2 regions of the Paenibacillus sp. IHB B 3415 genome follow, and region 1 is predicted to be linked to the other one. Evidence: predicted binding sites of a transcription regulator. Region 1 holds the regulator's gene; the other holds the start of a gene.

Evidence for each region. The regulator CtsR, encoded in region 1, represses protease genes until heat stress. The targets are predictions, from matches to a motif close to ATGGTCAATAAAGGTCAAACA.
Region 2: a site for CtsR is predicted at 9,262-9,282, ahead of clpP (ATP-dependent Clp endopeptidase proteolytic subunit ClpP). Genes of this name have one in related genera too.

What each region holds. Positions count from the first base shown of each region.
Region 1 covers NZ_JUEI01000024.1:276-11,455, forward strand. Annotated here, with positions in the region: rRNA gene QW71_RS40920 (23S ribosomal RNA) at 2,092-5,360, shown strand; rRNA gene rrf (5S ribosomal RNA) at 5,438-5,538, shown strand; rRNA gene rrf (5S ribosomal RNA) at 6,202-6,318, shown strand; rRNA gene rrf (5S ribosomal RNA) at 7,336-7,452, shown strand; gene eis (enhanced intracellular survival protein Eis) at 7,888-9,060, shown strand; gene QW71_RS13200 (CtsR family transcriptional regulator) at 9,424-9,885, shown strand; gene QW71_RS13205 (UvrB/UvrC motif-containing protein) at 9,916-10,440, shown strand; gene QW71_RS13210 (protein arginine kinase) at 10,470-11,180, shown strand, end outside.
Region 2 covers NZ_JUEI01000044.1:27,876-39,055, forward strand. Annotated here, with positions in the region: gene QW71_RS19690 (DUF438 domain-containing protein) at 1-401, shown strand, start outside; gene QW71_RS19695 (ROK family glucokinase) at 641-1,591, shown strand; gene rapZ (RNase adapter RapZ) at 1,638-2,537, shown strand; gene yvcK (YvcK family protein) at 2,595-3,536, shown strand; gene whiA (DNA-binding protein WhiA) at 3,556-4,485, shown strand; gene QW71_RS19715 (HPr family phosphocarrier protein) at 4,583-4,852, shown strand; gene QW71_RS19720 (GNAT family N-acetyltransferase) at 4,926-5,462, shown strand; gene QW71_RS19725 (SIMPL domain-containing protein) at 5,557-6,315, shown strand; gene QW71_RS19730 (PdaC/SigV domain-containing protein) at 6,569-7,669, shown strand; gene QW71_RS19735 (GDSL-type esterase/lipase family protein) at 7,853-8,491, shown strand; gene clpP (ATP-dependent Clp endopeptidase proteolytic subunit ClpP) at 8,578-9,174, opposite strand; tRNA gene QW71_RS19745 (tRNA-Arg) at 9,368-9,442, opposite strand; gene QW71_RS19750 (sugar-binding transcriptional regulator) at 9,774-10,826, shown strand; gene gap (type I glyceraldehyde-3-phosphate dehydrogenase) at 10,943-11,180, shown strand, end outside.

The sequences.
Region 1 (11,180 bases):
AGCAGGACCATCTGCTAAGGCTAAATACTACCTGGCGACCGATAGTGAAACAGTACCGTGAGGGAAAGGTGAAAAGCACCCCGGAAGGGGAGTGAAATAGAACCTGAAACCGTGTGCTTACAAAAAGTCAGAGCCCGATCTATGGGTGATGGCGTGCCTTTTGTAGAATGAACCGGCGAGTTACGTTTAACATGCAAGGTTAAGGTGAGAAGCCGGAGCCGCAGCGAAAGCGAGTCTGAATAGGGCGACTAAGTATGTGGACGTAGACCCGAAACCGTGTGATCTACCCCTGTCCAGGGTGAAGGTGCGGTAACACGCACTGGAGGCCCGAACCCACGCATGTTGAAAAATGCGGGGATGAGGTGGGGGTAGCGGAGAAATTCCAATCGAACTCGGAGATAGCTGGTTCTCCCCGAAATAGCTTTAGGGCTAGCCTCGGTGAATGGAGTGGTGGAGGTAGAGCACTGATTGGGTGCGGGGCCCGCAAGGGTTACCAAGCTCAGTCAAACTCCGAATGCCATTAACTTCTTGCCGGGAGTCAGACAGTGAGTGCTAAGATCCATTGTCAAAAGGGAAACAGCCCAGACCATCAGCTAAGGTCCCCAAGTGTGTGTTAAGTGGGAAAGGATGTGGAGTTGCACAGACAACCAGGATGTTGGCTTAGAAGCAGCCACCATTGAAAGAGTGCGTAATAGCTCACTGGTCGAGTGACTCTGCGCCGAAAATGTAACGGGGCTAAACACACCACCGAAGCTATGGCTAGATGCAGAGGCAGACCAGGGGAACTGAAACATCTAAGTACCCTGAGGAAGAGAAAACAATAGTGATTCCGTCAGTAGCGGCGAGCGAACGCGGAACAGCCTAAACCAAGGGGCTTGCCCCTTGGGGTTGTGGGACGTCTCACATGGAGTTACAAAGGAATATGGTAGGCGAAGAGGTCTGGAAAGGCCCGCGATAGAGGTAAAAGCCCTGTAGCCTAAACTGTGTTCTCTCCGAGACGGATCCCGAGTAGTGCGGGGCACGTGAAACCCCGTATGAATCCAGCAGGACCATCTGCTAAGGCTAAATACTACCTGGCGACCGATAGTGAAACAGTACCGTGAGGGAAAGGTGAAAAGCACCCCGGAAGGGGAGTGAAATAGAACCTGAAACCGTGTGCTTACAAAAAGTCAGAGCCCGATCTATGGGTGATGGCGTGCCTTTTGTAGAATGAACCGGCGAGTTACGTTTAACATGCAAGGTTAAGGTGAGAAGCCGGAGCCGCAGCGAAAGCGAGTCTGAATAGGGCGACTAAGTATGTGGACGTAGACCCGAAACCGTGTGATCTACCCCTGTCCAGGGTGAAGGTGCGGTAACACGCACTGGAGGCCCGAACCCACGCATGTTGAAAAATGCGGGGATGAGGTGGGGGTAGCGGAGAAATTCCAATCGAACTCGGAGATAGCTGGTTCTCCCCGAAATAGCTTTAGGGCTAGCCTCGGTGAATGGAGTGGTGGAGGTAGAGCACTGATTGGGTGCGGGGCCCGCAAGGGTTACCAAGCTCAGTCAAACTCCGAATGCCATTAACTTCTTGCCGGGAGTCAGACAGTGAGTGCTAAGATCCATTGTCAAAAGGGAAACAGCCCAGACCATCAGCTAAGGTCCCCAAGTGTGTGTTAAGTGGGAAAGGATGTGGAGTTGCACAGACAACCAGGATGTTGGCTTAGAAGCAGCCACCATTGAAAGAGTGCGTAATAGCTCACTGGTCGAGTGACTCTGCGCCGAAAATGTAACGGGGCTAAACACACCACCGAAGCTATGGCTAGGATCGACTTCACTGCGCCTTTGAGGCGTGTTTATCCGGATTGACATTGATGCCGTACATCATCCACAGGGATGAAAGGCTAAATGCTTCCAGGGGATAAACACAAGGCTTCGAAGCTGGAGTGAAGTCGATCCTGGGGTAGGGGAGCGTTGTATGTAGGTTGAAGGTGTACCGTAAGGAGCGCTGGACAGCATACAAGTGAGAATGCCGGTATGAGTAACGAAAAGATCAGTGAGAATCTGATCCGCCGAAAGCCCAAGGTTTCCTGAGGAAGGCTCGTCCGCTCAGGGTAAGTCGGGACCTAAGGCGAGGCCGAAAGGCGTAGTCGAAGGACAACAGTTTGAAATTACTGTACCACCGTAATCCGCTATGAGCGATGGGGTGACGCAGGAGGGTAGTGACGCGGACTGATGGATATGTCCGTCTAAGCAGTGAAGAGGCAGACCAGGGGAACTGAAACATCTAAGTACCCTGAGGAAGAGAAAACAATAGTGATTCCGTCAGTAGCGGCGAGCGAACGCGGAACAGCCTAAACCAAGGGGCTTGCCCCTTGGGGTTGTGGGACGTCTCACATGGAGTTACAAAGGAATATGGTAGGCGAAGAGGTCTGGAAAGGCCCGCGATAGAGGTAAAAGCCCTGTAGCCTAAACTGTGTTCTCTCCGAGACGGATCCCGAGTAGTGCGGGGCACGTGAAACCCCGTATGAATCCAGCAGGACCATCTGCTAAGGCTAAATACTACCTGGCGACCGATAGTGAAACAGTACCGTGAGGGAAAGGTGAAAAGCACCCCGGAAGGGGAGTGAAATAGAACCTGAAACCGTGTGCTTACAAAAAGTCAGAGCCCGATCTATGGGTGATGGCGTGCCTTTTGTAGAATGAACCGGCGAGTTACGTTTAACATGCAAGGTTAAGGTGAGAAGCCGGAGCCGCAGCGAAAGCGAGTCTGAATAGGGCGACTAAGTATGTGGACGTAGACCCGAAACCGTGTGATCTACCCCTGTCCAGGGTGAAGGTGCGGTAACACGCACTGGAGGCCCGAACCCACGCATGTTGAAAAATGCGGGGATGAGGTGGGGGTAGCGGAGAAATTCCAATCGAACTCGGAGATAGCTGGTTCTCCCCGAAATAGCTTTAGGGCTAGCCTCGGTGAATGGAGTGGTGGAGGTAGAGCACTGATTGGGTGCGGGGCCCGCAAGGGTTACCAAGCTCAGTCAAACTCCGAATGCCATTAACTTCTTGCCGGGAGTCAGACAGTGAGTGCTAAGATCCATTGTCAAAAGGGAAACAGCCCAGACCATCAGCTAAGGTCCCCAAGTGTGTGTTAAGTGGGAAAGGATGTGGAGTTGCACAGACAACCAGGATGTTGGCTTAGAAGCAGCCACCATTGAAAGAGTGCGTAATAGCTCACTGGTCGAGTGACTCTGCGCCGAAAATGTAACGGGGCTAAACACACCACCGAAGCTATGGCTAGATGCTTTGCATCTGGGGTAGGGGAGCGTTGTATGTGGGTTGAAGGTGTACCGTAAGGAGCGCTGGACAGCATACAAGTGAGAATGCCGGTATGAGTAACGAAAAGATCAGTGAGAATCTGATCCGCCGAAAGCCCAAGGTTTCCTGAGGAAGGCTCGTCCGCTCAGGGTAAGTCGGGACCTAAGGCGAGGCCGAAAGGCGTAGTCGAAGGACAACAGTTTGAAATTACTGTACCACCGTAATCCGCTATGAGCGATGGGGTGACGCAGGAGGGTAGTGACGCGGACTGATGGATATGTCCGTCTAAGCAGTGAAGCTGATGTGTAGGCAAATCCGCACATCAATAAGGCTGGGCTGTGATGGGGAGCGAAAATTGTAGTAGCGAAGCTGGGGTAGGGGAGCGTTGTATGTAGGTTGAAGGTGTACCGTAAGGAGCGCTGGACAGCATACAAGTGAGAATGCCGGTATGAGTAACGAAAAGATCAGTGAGAATCTGATCCGCCGAAAGCCCAAGGTTTCCTGAGGAAGGCTCGTCCGCTCAGGGTAAGTCGGGACCTAAGGCGAGGCCGAAAGGCGTAGTCGAAGGACAACAGTTTGAAATTACTGTACCACCGTAATCCGCTATGAGCGATGGGGTGACGCAGGAGGGTAGTGACGCGGACTGATGGATATGTCCGTCTAAGCAGTGAAGCTGATGTGTAGGCAAATCCGCACATCAATAAGGCTGGGCTGTGATGGGGAGCGAAAATTGTAGTAGCGAAGGTCATGATCTCACACTGCCAAGAAAAGCCTCTAGCCAGGAGAAGGTGCCCGTACCGCAAACCGACACAGGTAGGCGAGAAGAGAATTCTAAGGCGCGCGGAAGAACTCTCGTTAAGGAACTCGGCAAAATGACCTCGTAACTTCGGGAGAAGAGGTGCCTCGGTAGGGTGAATAGCCCGAGGGGGCCGCAGTGAAAAGGCCCAAGCGACTGTTTAGCAAAAACACAGGTCTGTGCGAAGCCGCAAGGCGAAGTATACGGGCTGACGCCTGCCCGGTGCTGGAAGGTTAAGGGGAGTGGTTAGGCCGAAGCTGTGAACCGAAGCCCCAGTAAACGGCGGCCGTAACTATAACGGTCCTAAGGTAGCGAAATTCCTTGTCAGGTAAATTCTGACCCGCACGAATGGCGTAACGACTTGGGCGCTGTCTCAACGAGAGATCCGGTGAAATTTTAATACCTGTGAAGATGCAGGTTACCCGCGACAAGACGGAAAGACCCCATGGAGCTTTACTGCAGCTTGATATTGAATTTGGGTACGATCTGTACAGGATAGGTGGGAGCCGTTGAGGCAGGAGCGCAAGCTTCTGCGGAGGCGCCGTTGGGATACCACCCTGATCGTATCTAGGTTCTAACCTAGTGCCCTTACCGGGTACGGGGACCGTGTCAGGCGGGCAGTTTGACTGGGGCGGTCGCCTCCTAAAGAGTAACGGAGGCGTTCAAAGGTTCCCTCAGAATGGTTGGAAATCATTCGCAGAGTGCAAAGGCATAAGGGAGCTTGACTGCGAGACCTACAAGTCGAGCAGGGACGAAAGTCGGACTTAGTGATCCGGTGGTACCGCATGGAAGGGCCATCGCTCAACGGATAAAAGCTACCCTGGGGATAACAGGCTTATCTCCCCCAAGAGTCCACATCGACGGGGAGGTTTGGCACCTCGATGTCGGCTCATCGCATCCTGGGGCTGAAGTAGGTCCCAAGGGTTGGGCTGTTCGCCCATTAAAGCGGTACGCGAGCTGGGTTCAGAACGTCGTGAGACAGTTCGGTCCCTATCTGTCGTGGGCGCAGGAAATTTGAGAGGAGCTGTCCTTAGTACGAGAGGACCGGGATGGACGTACCGCTGGTGCATCAGTTGTTCCGCCAGGAGCATGGCTGAGTAGCTACGTACGGACGGGATAAGCGCTGAAAGCATCTAAGCGTGAAGCCCCCCTCAAGATGAGATTTCCCAATTAGTAAGACCCCTTGAAGACGACGAGGTAGATAGGTTGGAGGTGGAAGTGCAGCAATGCATGGAGCTGACCAATACTAATCGGTCGAGGGCTTATCCAAATTTCGAACAACGCAGATTCGTTTCGGATTCAGTTTTCAGGAATCAATTCCTGAAGCATTTACGCTGTAAATGCCCGTTTGGTGGCGATAGCGGAGGGGTTCCACGCGTACCCATCCCGAACACGACCGTTAAGCCCTCCAGCGCCGATGGTACTTGGACCGAAGGGTCCTACAAGTCGAGCAGGGACGAAAGTCGGACTTAGTGATCCGGTGGTACCGCATGGAAGGGCCATCGCTCAACGGATAAAAGCTACCCTGGGGATAACAGGCTTATCTCCCCCAAGAGTCCACATCGACGGGGAGGTTTGGCACCTCGATGTCGGCTCATCGCATCCTGGGGCTGAAGTAGGTCCCAAGGGTTGGGCTGTTCGCCCATTAAAGCGGTACGCGAGCTGGGTTCAGAACGTCGTGAGACAGTTCGGTCCCTATCTGTCGTGGGCGCAGGAAATTTGAGAGGAGCTGTCCTTAGTACGAGAGGACCGGGATGGACGTACCGCTGGTGCATCAGTTGTTCCGCCAGGAGCATGGCTGAGTAGCTACGTACGGACGGGATAAGCGCTGAAAGCATCTAAGCGTGAAGCCCCCCTCAAGATGAGATTTCCCAATTAGTAAGACCCCTTGAAGACGACGAGGTAGATAGGTTGGAGGTGGAAGTGCAGCAATGCATGGAGCTGACCAATACTAATCGGTCGAGGGCTTATCCAAATTTCTTAGAGCGCAGATTCGTTTCGGATTCAGTTTTCAGGCGATCAAGCCTGATACACCTTAAGCTGCATGTCCTTTCTGGGGACTGATCTTTTCTCGCAGCGATTTCGAGAAGCGGAAGCTTCGAAAAATCATGTTTGGTGGCGATAGCGGAGGGGTTCCACGCGTACCCATCCCGAACACGACCGTTAAGCCCTCCAGCGCCGATGGTACTTGGACCGAAGGGTCCTGGGAGAGTAGGACGCCGCCAAGCACATGAAGCCATTGTTGAGCAATCGACAGTGGCTTTTTTGGTTTGTGCAGGGTTGTGGAAAAGCTGTGGATAAATTTCAGTAACTACTGAAAACTTACGCACATGTGGATACAATTTCAGGAAGAAGTCTTTTCCCTGATAATGTGGACTGAAACGCATATTCAGGCGAATGAGTCAAGAGAAAACCTAAGTAATCCACTGTTTTTGTGGATAAAAAGTGAATTTTGTGGATAGATAAATATGAATCGTGGATAACTAATTTTTGCCGGGAAGAAACTCTTTCCGGTTTTTTGTTTTACTGTACAAAACCTGTGGATAACTTTTGTTCACGGGCTATTTTTGTACCTCATTAGCTTCTGGACAATTTGAGAGTGCAAAGGCATAAGGGAGCTTGACTGCGAGACCTACAAGTCGAGCAGGGACGAAAGTCGGACTTAGTGATCCGGTGGTACCGCATGGAAGGGCCATCGCTCAACGGATAAAAGCTACCCTGGGGATAACAGGCTTATCTCCCCCAAGAGTCCACATCGACGGGGAGGTTTGGCACCTCGATGTCGGCTCATCGCATCCTGGGGCTGAAGTAGGTCCCAAGGGTTGGGCTGTTCGCCCATTAAAGCGGTACGCGAGCTGGGTTCAGAACGTCGTGAGACAGTTCGGTCCCTATCTGTCGTGGGCGCAGGAAATTTGAGAGGAGCTGTCCTTAGTACGAGAGGACCGGGATGGACGTACCGCTGGTGCATCAGTTGTTCCGCCAGGAGCATGGCTGAGTAGCTACGTACGGACGGGATAAGCGCTGAAAGCATCTAAGCGTGAAGCCCCCCTCAAGATGAGATTTCCCAATTAGTAAGACCCCTTGAAGACGACGAGGTAGATAGGTTGGAGGTGGAAGTGCAGCAATGCATGGAGCTGACCAATACTAATCGGTCGAGGGCTTATCCAAATTTCGAACAACGCAGATTCGTTTCGGATTCAGTTTTCAGGAATCAATTCCTGAAGCATTTACGCTGTAAATGCCCGTTTGGTGGCGATAGCGGAGGGGTTCCACGCGTACCCATCCCGAACACGACCGTTAAGCCCTCCAGCGCCGATGGTACTTGGACCGAAGGGTCCTGGGAGAGTAGGACGCCGCCAAGCACATGAAGCCATTGTTGAGCAATCGACAGTGGCTTTTTTGGTTTGTGCAGGGTTGTGGAAAAGCTGTGGATAAATTTCAGTAACTACTGAAAACTTACGCACATGTGGATACAATTTCAGGAAGAAGTCTTTTCCCTGATAATGTGGACTGAAACGCATATTCAGGCGAATGAGTCAAGAGAAAACCTAAGTAATCCACTGTTTTTGTGGATAAAAAGTGAATTTTGTGGATAGATAAATATGAATCGTGGATAACTAATTTTTGCCGGGAAGAAACTCTTTCCGGTTTTTTGTTTTACTGTACAAAACCTGTGGATAACTTTTGTTCACGGGCTATTTTTGTACCTCATTAGCTTCTGGACAATTTGCTTGATATACTCAATCTGAGCAACCATTGGACTCTATCTCTATAAATTCATTAACGGGGTGAGCAGCATGGAAATAAGGCAATTGCATGCAGATGATTTTGAAGAAGGCTTAGGCTTGTCTGAATATGCTTTTCAGTACAAGGTGTCCGGAGAAGACAGGGAACGCGCCAGAGAGAAGTTCAAGCCGGAACAAATATGGGGAGTATTCGAAGGACCAAGTTTAAGTGCCAAGCTGGTACTTCTTCCGCTTCAGGCATACATACAGGGCAAGCCCGTATCTATGGGCGGAATTGCGGGTGTAGCCACGTGGCCGGAGAACCGCAGGCAGGGATATGTGGCCAAGCTGCTGACCCATGCGCTGCAAACAATGAACGAGGCGGGTCAAACGCTGTCTTTTCTGCACCCGTTTTTAATCCCCTTTTACCGGAAATTCGGCTGGGAGATCTATTGTGAATATAAGAAATACAACATACCTGTGAATAAATTTCCGCGGAAGGCTGAAATACAGGGTTCTGTGAAACGCGGTGCGGCTAATGTTGAAATATTACAGCAGCTGTACAACTCATTTGCAAGCCGTTATAATGGCACGCTCCTGCGTGATGAGGACTGGTGGAGAGACAGTGTACTCGATGAGGATACACATCAGTGTGTGTTTTATTCGGAGCAGGGTGAACCGGAAGGGTATGTGCTGTATAAAATAGTGAACAAAGAACTGGTCATTGATGAATTTGTCTATCTGAATGAGAAGGCCCGCCAAGGGCTGTGGACTTTTCTGGCCAACCATGACTCGATGATCACCGGAGCTTCATTGAAGCTGGTTCCCTCTGATGACATCCTGCCGTATTTGCTTCCCGACCCGCGGATTGCCCAGGAGAATTATCCGTACTTCATGGCACGCATTGTCAACGCCAAAGCCTTTATAGAGAATTTGTCTTTCCATGCGCTGAGCGGTATCCGGGAACGGCTGCTTTATATTGAAGATGAGCATGCCCCCTGGAATAACGGCCTGTGGCGTTGGATAGTAGCTGAACATGGGGAGGTATCATTTACTCAGATCCAAGGAGACAGATCAAACGCTGATCTTATATGCAGTATTGGTACACTTACCGCGCTGTTGATGGGATATAGACGTCCAGTTGAAATGGCCCGGTATGGACAGTTATCCGGTACACATGAAGCTGTAGATTGGCTGGAGAAGCTGATCCCGCAGGCGCAAACGGCTTTATTTGATTTTTTCTGACAAACCTGAAGGCTCTTCTGCTTACCGTAGAAGCAGGGGAGCCTAATATACATATCCCCTTGCAATGGGATCCGTGAAGCTATTCGGAATACAATGCGGCTAAAAAGTAAAAAATAAGAGCAACCACTTGGAATTCAGTGAGAATATGTTATAATATGAAAAAAGTCAAAGAAAGTCAAAGTCAACGCAAGCTCGACAGCAGTGTTCTTAGGATTGTAACAGTTGGTGGTCTGGCTAAGTACGAAGGCTGTTGCAGCCGATTCGCACTTCGGTCCCCGGGTTAAATTCTTTAGAGCTATGTATGGACGGCGGACGTTGACACAGCACAAGCTTAACCAAGGCTTACACACTGGAGGATGAGTGATGCGTAATATCTCCGATATTATTGAACAATATCTGAAGAATATTTTGCATGAAAGTCCCGAAGGTACGGTGGAAATTCAGCGCAATGATCTGGCGGACCAGTTCTCTTGTGTGCCGTCGCAGATCAATTACGTCATCAGTACACGCTTTACTTTGGAAAAGGGATATGTAGTGGAGAGCAAACGCGGCGGTGGAGGTTATATCCGGATTCAGCGCTTCGAGCTGCCTCAGAATGTGGCACTGTATGCACATCTGAACTCCACAATAGGGAATGATATTGACCAGAATTCCGCCGAAGGACTGATTTATCAGCTGGAGGAGGCCCGTTTTCTCTCCAAGCGTGAAGCGTGTCTTATGCGGTCTGCTGTTTCCAGGGAATGCCTGACGGTTAATCTGCCGTACCGGGATGAGATTCGTGCCAAGCTAATGAAGGCCATGCTAATCTCTTTGTTAGGTAAATAATTGTCAAAATGTGAGGGAGGGACACCGCTCATGCTATGCCAGGAATGCGGGGTCAAACCGGCTACACTCCACTTCACGAAGATCGTGAACGGAGAGAAGACAGAATTTCATATTTGTGAAAGCTGTGCGCGGGAAAAGGGGGAGCTCATCCCCGGTACTGCCGGAGGATTCTCCATACACAGCTTGCTTTCCGGGCTGCTTGATCTGGAGAGCGCAGGCAAGGGCAAGTCAGAGGCCGCACAGACTGTGCAGGGGCTGCAGTGTGAGAACTGCGGTATGACCTATTCACAGTTCAGCAAGCTTGGACGGTTCGGCTGCAGCTCCTGCTACAAATATTTTGACAGCACGCTGGACCCGCTCTTCAGACGGGTACACGGAAGTACGGCCCATGTGGGCAAGCTTCCCAAACGGGCGGGTGCACAGATCATGTGTAAACGCCAAATTGATGAGCTGAAGCAGGAATTACAGCAGAGCATTATGCAGGAGGAGTTTGAAACTGCAGCTGAGCTGAGGGACAGAATCCGCAAACTTGAAAAAGAAATGCCACAAGAGTAAAGTCTTTGATATATAGGAGGGGATTCCACATGTCAAGTCTCCGGTTTACCGAACAAGCACTTAGTGACTGGATGCGCTGCGGCGGGAGTCATTCCGAGATTGTTATCAGCAGCCGCATGCGTATCGCCCGTAATCTGGAGCACCTTCCTTTCCCGCTATTGGCGTCTGCGCAGCAGTCGGAAGAGGTGCTGGAGCAGCTTGCTCCTGTATTTCAGGGAGAAGCCTCCGCGGATTTCGGCAACTTTCAGCTGCTGAGACTGGATGAGCTCGATGAGCTGGATAAAAAAGTACTGGTGGAGAAGCATCTGATCAGTCCTAATCTGGCTGATGATTCCAAAGGCGGAGCAGTCATTCTTAATGAGGACGAGTCAGTCAGCATTATGATCAACGAGGAGGATCATCTCCGCATTCAATGCCTGTTTCCGGGTCTGCAGGTGAGAGAAGCCTGGGTAAGGGCAACAGCCATCGATGATATCTTTGAGGCTGCTGTCAATTACGCTTTTGATGACCGCAGAGGATACCTGACCAGTTGTCCCACCAATGTGGGAACCGGGCTCAGAGCCTCGGTAATGGTTCATCTGCCGGCATTGGTTATGACCCATCAGATTAACCGAATTCTATCCGCTGTTAATCAGGTCGGTCTTACCGTTAGAGGAATTTATGGTGAAGGCAGCGAAGCAGTAGGGAATATCTTTCAGATTTCCAACCAGATTACGCTTGGTCAGACCGAGAATGAGATT
Region 2 (11,180 bases), on a different contig from region 1:
TCATCCGCTTCGAAACCGGGCTGCTGTCGCTCCATCAGCTCGAGACGATGATGAATCATCTGCCGGTGGATTTGACCTTCATCGATGAGAACGATGTGGTCCGCTACTTCTCGCATGGCAAGGAACGGATCTTCGCCCGGACCAAGGCGGTTATCGGCCGTACGGTGCAGAACTGTCATCCGCCGCAAAGCGTGCATGTAGTGGAGAAGCTGCTGGCAGATTTCAAGGCAGGCGTTAAGGATGCTGAGGATTTCTGGATTGCCATCAAAGATAAATTCATCTATATCCGCTACTTCGCAGTACGTGATGAGACCGGCCGCTATATGGGAACGCTGGAGTTCACACAGAATATTGCTCCGATCCGTGCCTTAGAGGGGCAAAAGCGTATTTTGTCGGAATAATGGCAGATTTACAGGGACCAGGGCAATAGAAGATTACTTTCGGACTTTCTTGCCTGCCGGGTGAGAAAGTCTTTTTGTTAGGCGGGTTGTCCGCGGATGGAGCATGTCAAAACATCCCATACCGCTTCCTGAAGAACATTGCCCCGGGTGTATCGCCTTTCCTTGACCGCAGGGGAGGCTTCTATTATAGTGGGTACGTAGGATTAACTATTTTAGCATAGAAAAAGGTGGCTTGTAACATGTCTGAAAATATCTACGTTGGCGTGGATTTAGGTGGAACCACGATTAAGGTTGGAATCTGCAATGCCGAGGGAAGCCTGCTGCACACTTACGAAGGTCCAACGGGGACCGCAGACGGCGTCGATGCCGTTATCGATAATATCGAGAAGTATGTGCGCCTGATTGTGGAGGACTCTCCGTATTCCTGGGAACAGCTTGCCGGTGTGGGAGCCGGGCTTGCCGGGTTTACGAATATTCGTGAAGGAATCATCATCCTTGCGCCTAACATAGGATTTAGAGATGTGCCGATCCGTTCCATTCTGGAAGGTCGTTTGAACAAGCCTGTCAAAATAGACAATGACGCCAATGTGGCTGCGCTGGGCGAGGCTTGGAGCGGTGCAGGACGCGGCATTGAAAATTGCGTCTGCTATACGCTGGGTACAGGGGTAGGCGGCGGAATTATTATCAATGGCAAGGTGTATCAGGGCTTTGCCGGTCTGGCCGGAGAGCTTGGCCATATCACAGTAGTTCCCGATCTGGAGGCTATCCAGTGCGGCTGCGGGAACATGGGCTGTTTGGAAACCGTTTCCTCTGCGACTGGCATTATCCGCATGGCGAATGATGCAGTGGCCCGCGGGGACCGCACCACTCTGTCCACGGTGGAGAAGATTGCGGCCAAGGAAGTCTTTGACGCTGCCAAGGCAGGCGATGAAGTCGCTCTGCGTATTGTGAACCGCGCAGCATTCTACCTGGGCAAATCGATGGCTGCGGTGGCTGCGGTACTGAATCCGGAAGTGTTTATCGTAGGCGGCGGCGTATCCAAAGCCGGCGATATCCTGTTTGATGAAGTCCGCCGTGTCTTCGCTAAGCTGACACCTGCGCCTCTGCAGACTGGTGTTACCATCGTGCCTGCGGAGCTTGGCAATGATGCCGGTATTATTGGTGCGGCAGGTCTTTTGCTGCGTTCTTAAGGAGCAGGAATTATTCATATACTAACCTTAGGGAGGGGACGCTCTAATGACCGAATTCGAGCAAATATCGCCCGGTCGTGCCACCCTGATCATTATTACAGGCATGTCGGGAGCAGGCAAGACGATTGCAGTGCAGAGCCTGGAGGATCTCGGCTTCTTCTGCGTCGATAATCTTCCGCCAGTGCTGATCCCGAAGTTCGCCGAACTGATTGAGCAGTCCAAAGGCAAAATCGCCAAAGTGGCGCTCGTGATCGACCTCAGGGGACGGGAATTCTTCACCGCTCTGTCGGAGTCTCTGGCCTATATCAAGGACGAGTCGACCATAGGCTTTGAGATTCTTTTCCTGGATGCAACAGATTCAGTGCTTGTACAACGCTACAAAGAGAGCCGGCGTCACCACCCGCTTGCTCCCAAGGGCATGCCGCTTGACGGTATCCGGATGGAGCGCCAAATGCTGGAGGAGCTCAAGAATTCAGCTACCCTGTGTCTGGATACCAGCAGCATGAAGCCTGCACAGCTCAAAGAAAAAATTGTATCACGGTTCTCCCATCTCGGGAAAAGCACCCTCTCCGTTAACATTACTTCGTTTGGGTTCAAGTATGGTATCCCGATTGATGCTGACCTGGTGTTCGATGTCCGCTTCCTGCCTAATCCGCATTATGTGGATCAGCTGCGGCCCAAGACAGGCCAAGACAACGACGTGTATGACTATGTGATGAAATGGCCTGAAACGCAGACGTTCCTGACCAAGCTGCTTGACATGCTTCAATTTCTTATTCCGCAATACCGCAAGGAAGGCAAATCCCAGATTATTATCGGCATCGGCTGTACAGGCGGCAAACACCGTTCCGTAGCCATTGCGGAATATCTGGGCAAAATGCTGGGGGTAAGCGAGACGGAATCGGTAGCAATCAGCCATCGGGATTCCGAACGTGATCGGCATTGACGAGAGAAGGGATGAGTAGTGACTGAAGAACAAGGGCAGCGTCCGAAGATCGTCGTCATGGGCGGCGGTACCGGGCTGTCTGTTATGCTTCGGGGATTGAAGGAGAAGCCGCTGGATATTACGGCTATCGTAACCGTGGCAGATGACGGGGGGAGCTCCGGGATTCTGCGCAGCGAGCTGCAAATGCCGCCTCCGGGAGATATCCGTAACGTACTGACGGCTATGGCGGATGTAGAGCCTCTGATGGCTCAGATCATGCGCTACCGTTTCAGTACCGGAGAGGGTCTTGCCGGACACAGCCTGGGCAATCTGATTCTGGCAGCGCTGACAGACATCTCCGGTGATTTCGTTACTGCAGTCAGAGAGCTTAGCCGCCTTTTCGCCGTCCGCGGCCGGGTGCTGCCCGCTGCAGGCGAAGCGGTGGTACTGCACGCCGAGATGTCGGATGGTACCCTGATTACCGGCGAATCCAAAATACCGGAGGCCGGCGGTGTAATCAAGCGTGTGTTTCTGGAGCCTGCCGATGTGGAGCCTCTGCCGGAGGCGCTGGAAGCGATCCGGAATGCGGATGCCATTCTGCTCGGTCCGGGCAGTCTGTATACAAGCATTCTGCCGAATCTGCTGGTGCCGAAGCTGGCTGAAGCCGTTGTAGCCTCGGATGCGATCAAAATATTTGTATGCAATGTAATGACCCAGCCCGGTGAAACGGATAATTATACGGTCAGTGATCATCTTCAGGCGGTGTACGACCATATCGGACTGCATCTGTTCGATTATGTAATTGTGAACGATGGAGAGATCCCGGAGCAGGTACAGATCAAATATGCCGAGAAAGGCGCACGTCCGGTGCAGCTTGACCGCGATGTCGTTGACGGCAACGGATATAAGGTAATTGCCGACAAACTGGTATTATTTAAAACCTATTTGCGGCATGATACAGATAAGCTTAGCCACCATATTTTCCAGCTGGTTCAGGATTGGATTGACAGAAAGAGTTAACATGAAAGAGGTGAGCCCCTTGTCTTTTGCGGCCCTTACCAAAAAAGAGCTGACGATGGTCGAGAGCCAGCCCTGCTGTGAGAAAGCGGAAATGTCAGCGCTGATCCGGATGAATGGTTCGGTGCAGCTTTCGAGCAAAAAGGTTGTTCTCGACATTTCGACGGAGAACGCCGCGATTGCAAGGCGGGTATATTCTTTACTTAAGAAATATTACCAGGTCCATATCGAGCTGCTCGTGCGTAAAAAAATGCGTTTGAAGAAGAATAACGTCTATATCGTAAGAATCCCAAACCGGGTTCAGGAGATCCTGAAGGATCTGCGGATTGTCTCGGAAGGCTTCATCTTCACCGATGGGATCGATGATGAAATCGTCGGCAAGAACTGCTGCAAGCGTGCTTACTTGCGCGGGGCCTTCATGGCTGGCGGTTCGGTGAATAATCCGGAGGGTTCCTCGTACCACCTGGAAATTGCTTCGATGTATGAGGAGCACTGCAAGGCGCTCGTGGAGCTGGCTGGTGAATTCCACCTGAATGCCCGCTGCATAGAACGCAAGAAAGGCTTCATCCTATACATCAAGGAAGGCGAGAAGATTATTGAATTCTTAAGTTTGATCGGAGCCCATCAGGCACTGTTCAAATTCGAGGATGTACGGATCATGCGCGATATGCGCAACTCCGTTAACCGGATCGTCAACTGCGAAACGGCCAATCTTAACAAAACGATCAGCGCCGCGGTACGCCAGATTGAGAATATCAAGCTGCTGCAGCGTGAGGTGGGACTGGAAAGCTTGCCGGATAAGCTGCGCGAGGTTGCGGAAATCAGACTTGCACACCCGGATATCAACCTGAAGGAAGTTGGCGATATGCTGGGCGGCACCGTCAGTAAATCAGGCGTAAACCACCGTTTGCGCAAAATTGATGAGCTGGCTGACAAGGTGCGGGGCAGTTGATTATTTTTTTTCTAGTGCGGTAGAGGTTATAATGATATAATATTATAAAATTAATGTGAAATTTTTGGGCAGATCTCAAATAGGGGGTAAGCGTTTCATGACAAAGCACCCGGTAGTTGTTCGGTTGAAGACGGGGCTCCATGCTCGGCCGGCAGCATTGTTTGTGCAAGAAGCTAATAAGTTTTCGTCGGAGATTTTCGTGGAAAAAGACGATAAAAAAGTTAACGCCAAAAGTATCATGGGCATTATGAGCCTTGCAATCAGTTCCGGTACGGAGATTTATATCAGCGCAGATGGCGCAGATGCGGAACAAGCTGTAACCGCTTTGACAAGTCTTGTCAGTAAGGAAGAACTCGAGAATCAATAAATGGTACAACGTCTTACCGAAAGCCCTTAGGGGCTTTTTTTCATATTATTGATGTATAAGGGGAGATACACAGATGCAAATCCAAGGCAGTGAGGTAACATTAGTGGAGCCTACAGAAGCTCTCAGGGAGCCCTATCTGGCATTTTATGAAGAGTGGAAGGCCAGCGGAGAATCATTCGTTCCCTGGGTAGTCGAGATCGATCCTGCTGACTTTTCCGGTATGCTTCAATCTCTGCGTGAGCATGCCGGCGGTGTGAATATCAAAGACGGATGGGTGAGCAGTTCAACCTTCTGGCTGGTGACAACGGATCAGCGGGTGGTGGGTGCCGTGAACATCAGACACCGGCTGACGGAAACGTTACTCCGTACAGGCGGGCATATCGGCTATGGCGTGGTCCCTTCGGAGCGCAGACAGGGGTATGCCAGTGAACTTCTGAGGCAGGCTCTCCTGAAGGCGGGGGAACTGGGTATAGAGAAGGCACTCGTGGTCTGCGACGCCGTCAATACAGCTTCGGAACGGACGATCCGCAAGAATGGCGGAATAGAGGATAGCGAATATATCGAGGAGGACGGGAATGTCATCCGGCGTTTTTGGATAGAGACGGAATAAATTATCAAATATCGTACATACGGTATGCAACTTTTGCCATGCTGGTCCGTCTAGAGGGTACCAACACTTAAAGAAGCGAAAGGGGATGGCAGGCATGATGAAATTTGGCAAATCAATCGGAGCAGTGCTGCTGGCAGGAAGCTTGATTATAGGAGGAATGGGGCTGAGCGGGGTGCTAAAAGGTCCTGAAAAGGCTTACGCTGCCGACGAGGTGCAGAAGAATATTGTGAGCGTGGTGGGCAAGGGTGAACTTGCGATCAAACCGGATATCGTTTATCTTTCGATTGGGGTAAGTACCACTGCTGATACTGCGCAAGAAGCGCAGAAGGGTACCGCAGCAAAGATTGCGAAGCTGACTGCATTATTCAAGACAACCTGGGGAATTGCCGACAAGGATATTCAGAGTACCCAGTTCTATGTACAGCCTAATTACGTCTATAGCGAAAAGGAAGGCCAGCAGGTTAAAGGCTATAATGCCCAGCATACGCTGAAGATTTCCTACCGTGATCTGACTAAGGTCGGACAATTGCTGGATGCAGCATCTACGGCAGGCGCGAACAATATCGGCAATGCAACCTTTGCGATCGAAGATCCATCAGCCTTTGAAGCACAGGTCATCGAAAAAGCAATGCTGAACGCAGATGTAAAAGCGGCAGCGATTGCTAAAGCGGCGAAACGCGGACTCGGCCAGGTGGTAACGGTCATTCAGAACGACGACGGGAATAACCCGGTTGTCTTCGTTGAACAGAACGCCATGTCCAAAGCAGCGAATGATTCAGCTGCCGGAAGCTCCGTAGAACCCGGAGAAGTTAAAGTAACCACTCAGCTGAGTGTGACTTATGAATTGAAATAAAGTGACCGCGAAGAGGCGCTTGCTCTGCTGTTTATGGCAGGGCGGGCGCCTTTTTTAGAAGAAATTTTCGTTGAAATCTCTCAAATTGTTTAAATAAATGTAATAAGGTTGATAGAAAGACTCTTCAATCCTTAAGAAACTGTAAAGCGCATTGTAACATCCGCCGATCTTCTTATCCCTATAATAGGAAGAGTGAAGCTGAGGGAACACATCACGTAACTATCATCGTACCAGCGGAAGGGGAAGAACAACAATGAATTATACTTCGAAGAAATACGCCCGTAAATGGGGCGCAGGAATGATTGCAGCGGGAATGCTAATCGGTGGAGGTGTACTCCCGGTAGGCATTACCCAGGCTGCTCCAGCGGCTGCTCAGGTGAAGGCTGCCTCCTCCCCGGTCGTGCTGAAGGTAAACGGTAAGATTACAGCGCAGACAGGGCTTTTCCAAGACGGAAAGGTATGGATTCCGGTAACGTTTATGCGCGATGCGCTGGGGATGCCGCTATCTTATGATAAAGCTGAGAAGACGTATACCATCGGTACAGGTACTACACAAACTAAACTGACGGTTACTGAATACTATACTACGATTAAAGTGAACAATTATTTTATCGGCGAATATGAAGTGAAGAATATGGATAATCGCTTCTATATTTCGTTTGACCTGCTCAGCGATTACTTAGGCTACAAGGGTGACTGGAGTGCCGCTACGGGACGGCTCAATGTGATGAAGAAAACGCAAAATGCGGTAACTATAAAGACTGAGAGCTATGTTAAGGACCATAAAGATGCACCGGTAAAGCTGGATTATCCACAGGTCAGCGGTCTTGCAAGTAGCGAGGCTGAGAAGGCAATCAATGATACAATCAAACAGACGATTCAGAAATACGCGGCTTACGCCGAAGATCAAATCTCCCTTAAATCCGAGGACGATCGTCCGTATGAATTCGAAGGCGGTTATGTGGTCACTTATAATCAGGACGGCGTGCTCAGTCTGATCACGAATCAATACGGGTACACCGGCGGCGCACATGGATCGACTATCCGCAATGCCTTTACCTTCTCACTTAAAGACGGCAAACGCCTGCTGCTGGGGGATTTGTTCAAGGCTAATCCTAACTACAAGAAACAGCTGAATGCCAAGGTATCTACTGAAATCAAAGCAAACGGAGGTTATCTGGGAGGATTCACAGGCCTGAATACAGAGAAATACTTCTATCTGAAAGAGGGCAAAGCCGTGCTCTTCTTCCAGCAATATGAGTATACTGCATACGCTACAGGCTTCCCGGAGGTAATCTTCAGCTTCAAAGAGCTGCTTCCCGATGGAGGCAGTCCGTTCGCGGCACTGAAATAACGAATAAGACTCACAGTTCCAGTCAGTTCCGATAGCTTCATCTATCCTGCCCTTGCGTTTCCTCCGGGAGACATAAGGGCAGAATTTTTTTGCAGGCCTATTAAGGCCGCCCTGCCGTTACCACATCCCCCGGGCAGTCATAAGCTAAAGAAAGCAAGCAGCTTATAGCGGGGAGGGAAGGATATGGTCTATCAATATACGGCCATTGGTGATTCATTAACGACAGGATTCGGGGCTCTGCCCGGGAACGGATTTGTTCCCGTCTACCGCCGGATGGCGGAAGGGCGGCTGCAGACTCCGGTGGCTTCAGCGAATCTTGGAGTGAACGGTCTGACAACAGCGGGGCTGGAGCAGCGTCTCAAGACAGATGGCGGCTTTCGTTCTGCGGTTAAGGATGCGGAGATCATCACCGTCTCTATTGGCGGCAATGATCTGATTAAGGCTGCCAAAGCCGCTGCGGGGAGGCCAGGTGAGCTGAATGGATATCTGCAAAAAGCGCTCCGGGAATGCAAACGGAATTTCAGTGATATTATGAGTACTCTGGCACAGCTGAAGGCGGGTACGCGAAGTCCTTACATTATCCGGATTGTAGGTCTCTATAATCCGTATCCTCAGGTGGATGCGGCTACAGATTGGGTGCGGCAGTTCAACCGCTATGCTGCCGGCTACAGCAGTTATGCCGTAGGATTTGCTTCCATTTATCATGAATTTGCCGGAAATGAGCGGGGGCTGCTGTTCCTGGATCATATCCATCCGAACGGCAGAGGCTACCGGGTGATCGCCGGCAAGCTGGATGCCCTGGGATATGGAAACTTGAGGTGAGTCATCAGTATATATGCCAAATAAAGAGGCTGCCGCAGACCTGTAGGTCCGTGGCAGCCTCTTTATTTGTTGGTGAAGTATAGAAATTAAACGCCAGCCGGCAAGGTCTTCTCAATGACTTTATCGACAATGCCATATTCAGCTGCATCGGCAGCACTCATGAAGTAGTCGCGGTCGGTATCCTTCTCGATCTTCTCGATCGGCTGGCCCGTACGTTCGGACAGGATACGGTTCAGCTTCTCGCGCAGCTTGATGATGCGGCGGGCGCGGATTTCGATATCCGAAGCCTGACCCTGGGCACCGCCGAGCGGCTGGTGAATCATAATTTCGCTGTTCGGCAAGGCAAAGCGTTTGCCCTTGGCGCCGGCGTTCAGCAGGAAGGCTCCCATGGAAGCGGCCATCCCTACACAGATGGTGGATACATCCGGTTTAATGTACTGCATTGTATCAAATATAGCCATACCCGCTGTAATGGAACCGCCAGGGCTGTTTACATACAGGTGAATATCCTTATCCGGATCCTCGGCAGCCAGGAAGAGCATTTGTGCGATGATGGAATTGGCTACCACGTCATTAACCTCCGTTCCAAGGAAAATGATGCGGTCCTTCAGCAGGCGGGAATAGATGTCATAAGCGCGCTCACCGCGGTTGCTCTGTTCTACTACCATAGGAATATAACTCACGTGGAAAACCTCCTTGAAATTGGTGCTTCGAATGTGTTCATTTTTTACTGTTACCGTATTAACCACATGATAAACAAATTCAAACAAAAAGTCAAAGAAAGTCAAACTTAGATTCAAAAAAAAGAGCCATCATGCGGCTCTTTGGTTAAATATAATATAAGCATTGCTAAATTATGTACAAAAGTGAAAATAATGGCGCGCCCGCCAAGAATCGAACTTGGATCTCAGGCTTCGGAGGCCTACGTCATATCCATTGGACCACGGGCGCAACAGAAATTATTATAATACACTTATCGAATAAAAGCAACGTGTAAAACCCGTCGTGCAAAAAAATAGTTTTTCCGGCTCCCAGGCAGATGATAGCTTCCCACCTGACAGTCAGGTGCTGGAGGTTTTCAGGCATGCAATTAAGGGCGTGGTTACCTCTCACAGACCGGCAGATGTATAAGATGAAACCGGTCTGAGAATTATAGTCTCGGAACACTTGCACTCCGCGTCAGTTTTGGGTAGAATATGGGTGGGACTTAAAAAGTTAACCCGGGACATTTTGAGACCACGAACAAGGGAAAAGAGAAAGACGAAGTTGCAGGAGTGAAAGCATGCGTAATTTATTGGAAATCCAAAAGCAGCTTCTGCCTGATCTCATGGAAACCCTTAAGAGACGGTATACGATTCTACATCAGATCATGCTGTCCGATATTATTGGGCGCAGAACGCTTGCCGCCTCGCTTGATATGACCGAGCGGGTGCTGCGCGCCGAGACGGATCTTCTGAAATCGCAAGGGCTCATTGAGATCGAGAGCGTCGGCATGCGCATTAGCGAAGCCGGGCGCAGACTGCTTGACCTGCTGGAGCCGATCGCCAAGAGCCTCTTCGGCCTGGATGATCTGGAAGAGAAAATTCGTACTACGTACGGTCTCAGTAAAGTAGTTGTTGTACCTGGCGACTGCGAGACCTCACTGTTCACCAAACGTGAACTGGGGCGTGCAGGTTCGAAGGCACTGCTCAGTGTACTGCGCAGTGACGACACGATTGCCGTCACAGGCGGATCGACCCTGGCCGAAATGGCCGATCAGTTGACCCCGCCGCTATCCCTTTCCTATAAGAACGCCTGGGTAGTTCCGGCGCGCGGAGGACTGGGAGAGAGCATGGAGATCCAAGCCAACACCATTGCTTCGACCATGGCCAAACGGATTGGTGCCAATTACCGTCTGCTGCATGTGCCTGATCTGCTCAGCGGTGATGCCTATCAGTCGCTCGCACTGGACTCCAATATTGGAGAGATTGTGCAGATTATCCGCAGATCGCGTATTATTGTGCATGGAATTGGCGATGCCATTGAAATGACTCACCGCCGCAAGCTGGACCCCGGTACAATCTCAGAGATTCAGGACGAGGGTGCGGTAGCCGAATCGTTCGGATATTATTTCAATGAGAATGGCGAAGTGGTTCATACCATGCTGACCATGGGGCTGCGCCTGGAAGACATTATCCGTACAGAAGTCGTCATCGGTATTGCCGGCGGCAAACGCAAGGCTAAGGCCATTCATGCGATGCTGCGGTTCGGCCAAGAGGATATTCTCGTAACAGACGAGGCGGCTGCTGTCGAAATCGGCAGAGAAATCGACAAACAGTTGCAGCAAGTCCTATAGATTCCATTTTATGGGGCGCGCGCGAAGGTATTATGCATTATACTTAACCTTGTTGTCTTGACGAGCCTCACGGCTTGTCTTGAATAAATAAAACGAAATCTAGGAGGAACTATTCAATGAGTGTGAAAGTTGGTATTAACGGTTTTGGACGTATTGGACGCCTTGCATTCCGCCGTATTCAAAATGTAGAAGGTATCGAAGTGGTAGCAATCAATGACTTGACTGACGCTAAGATGCTTGCTCATTTGCTTAAATATGATACAACTCAAGGTAAATTCCAAGGCGATGTTGAAGTTCACGACGGCTTCTTCAAAGTTAACGGTAAAGATGTTAAGGTTCTGGCGAACCGCAACC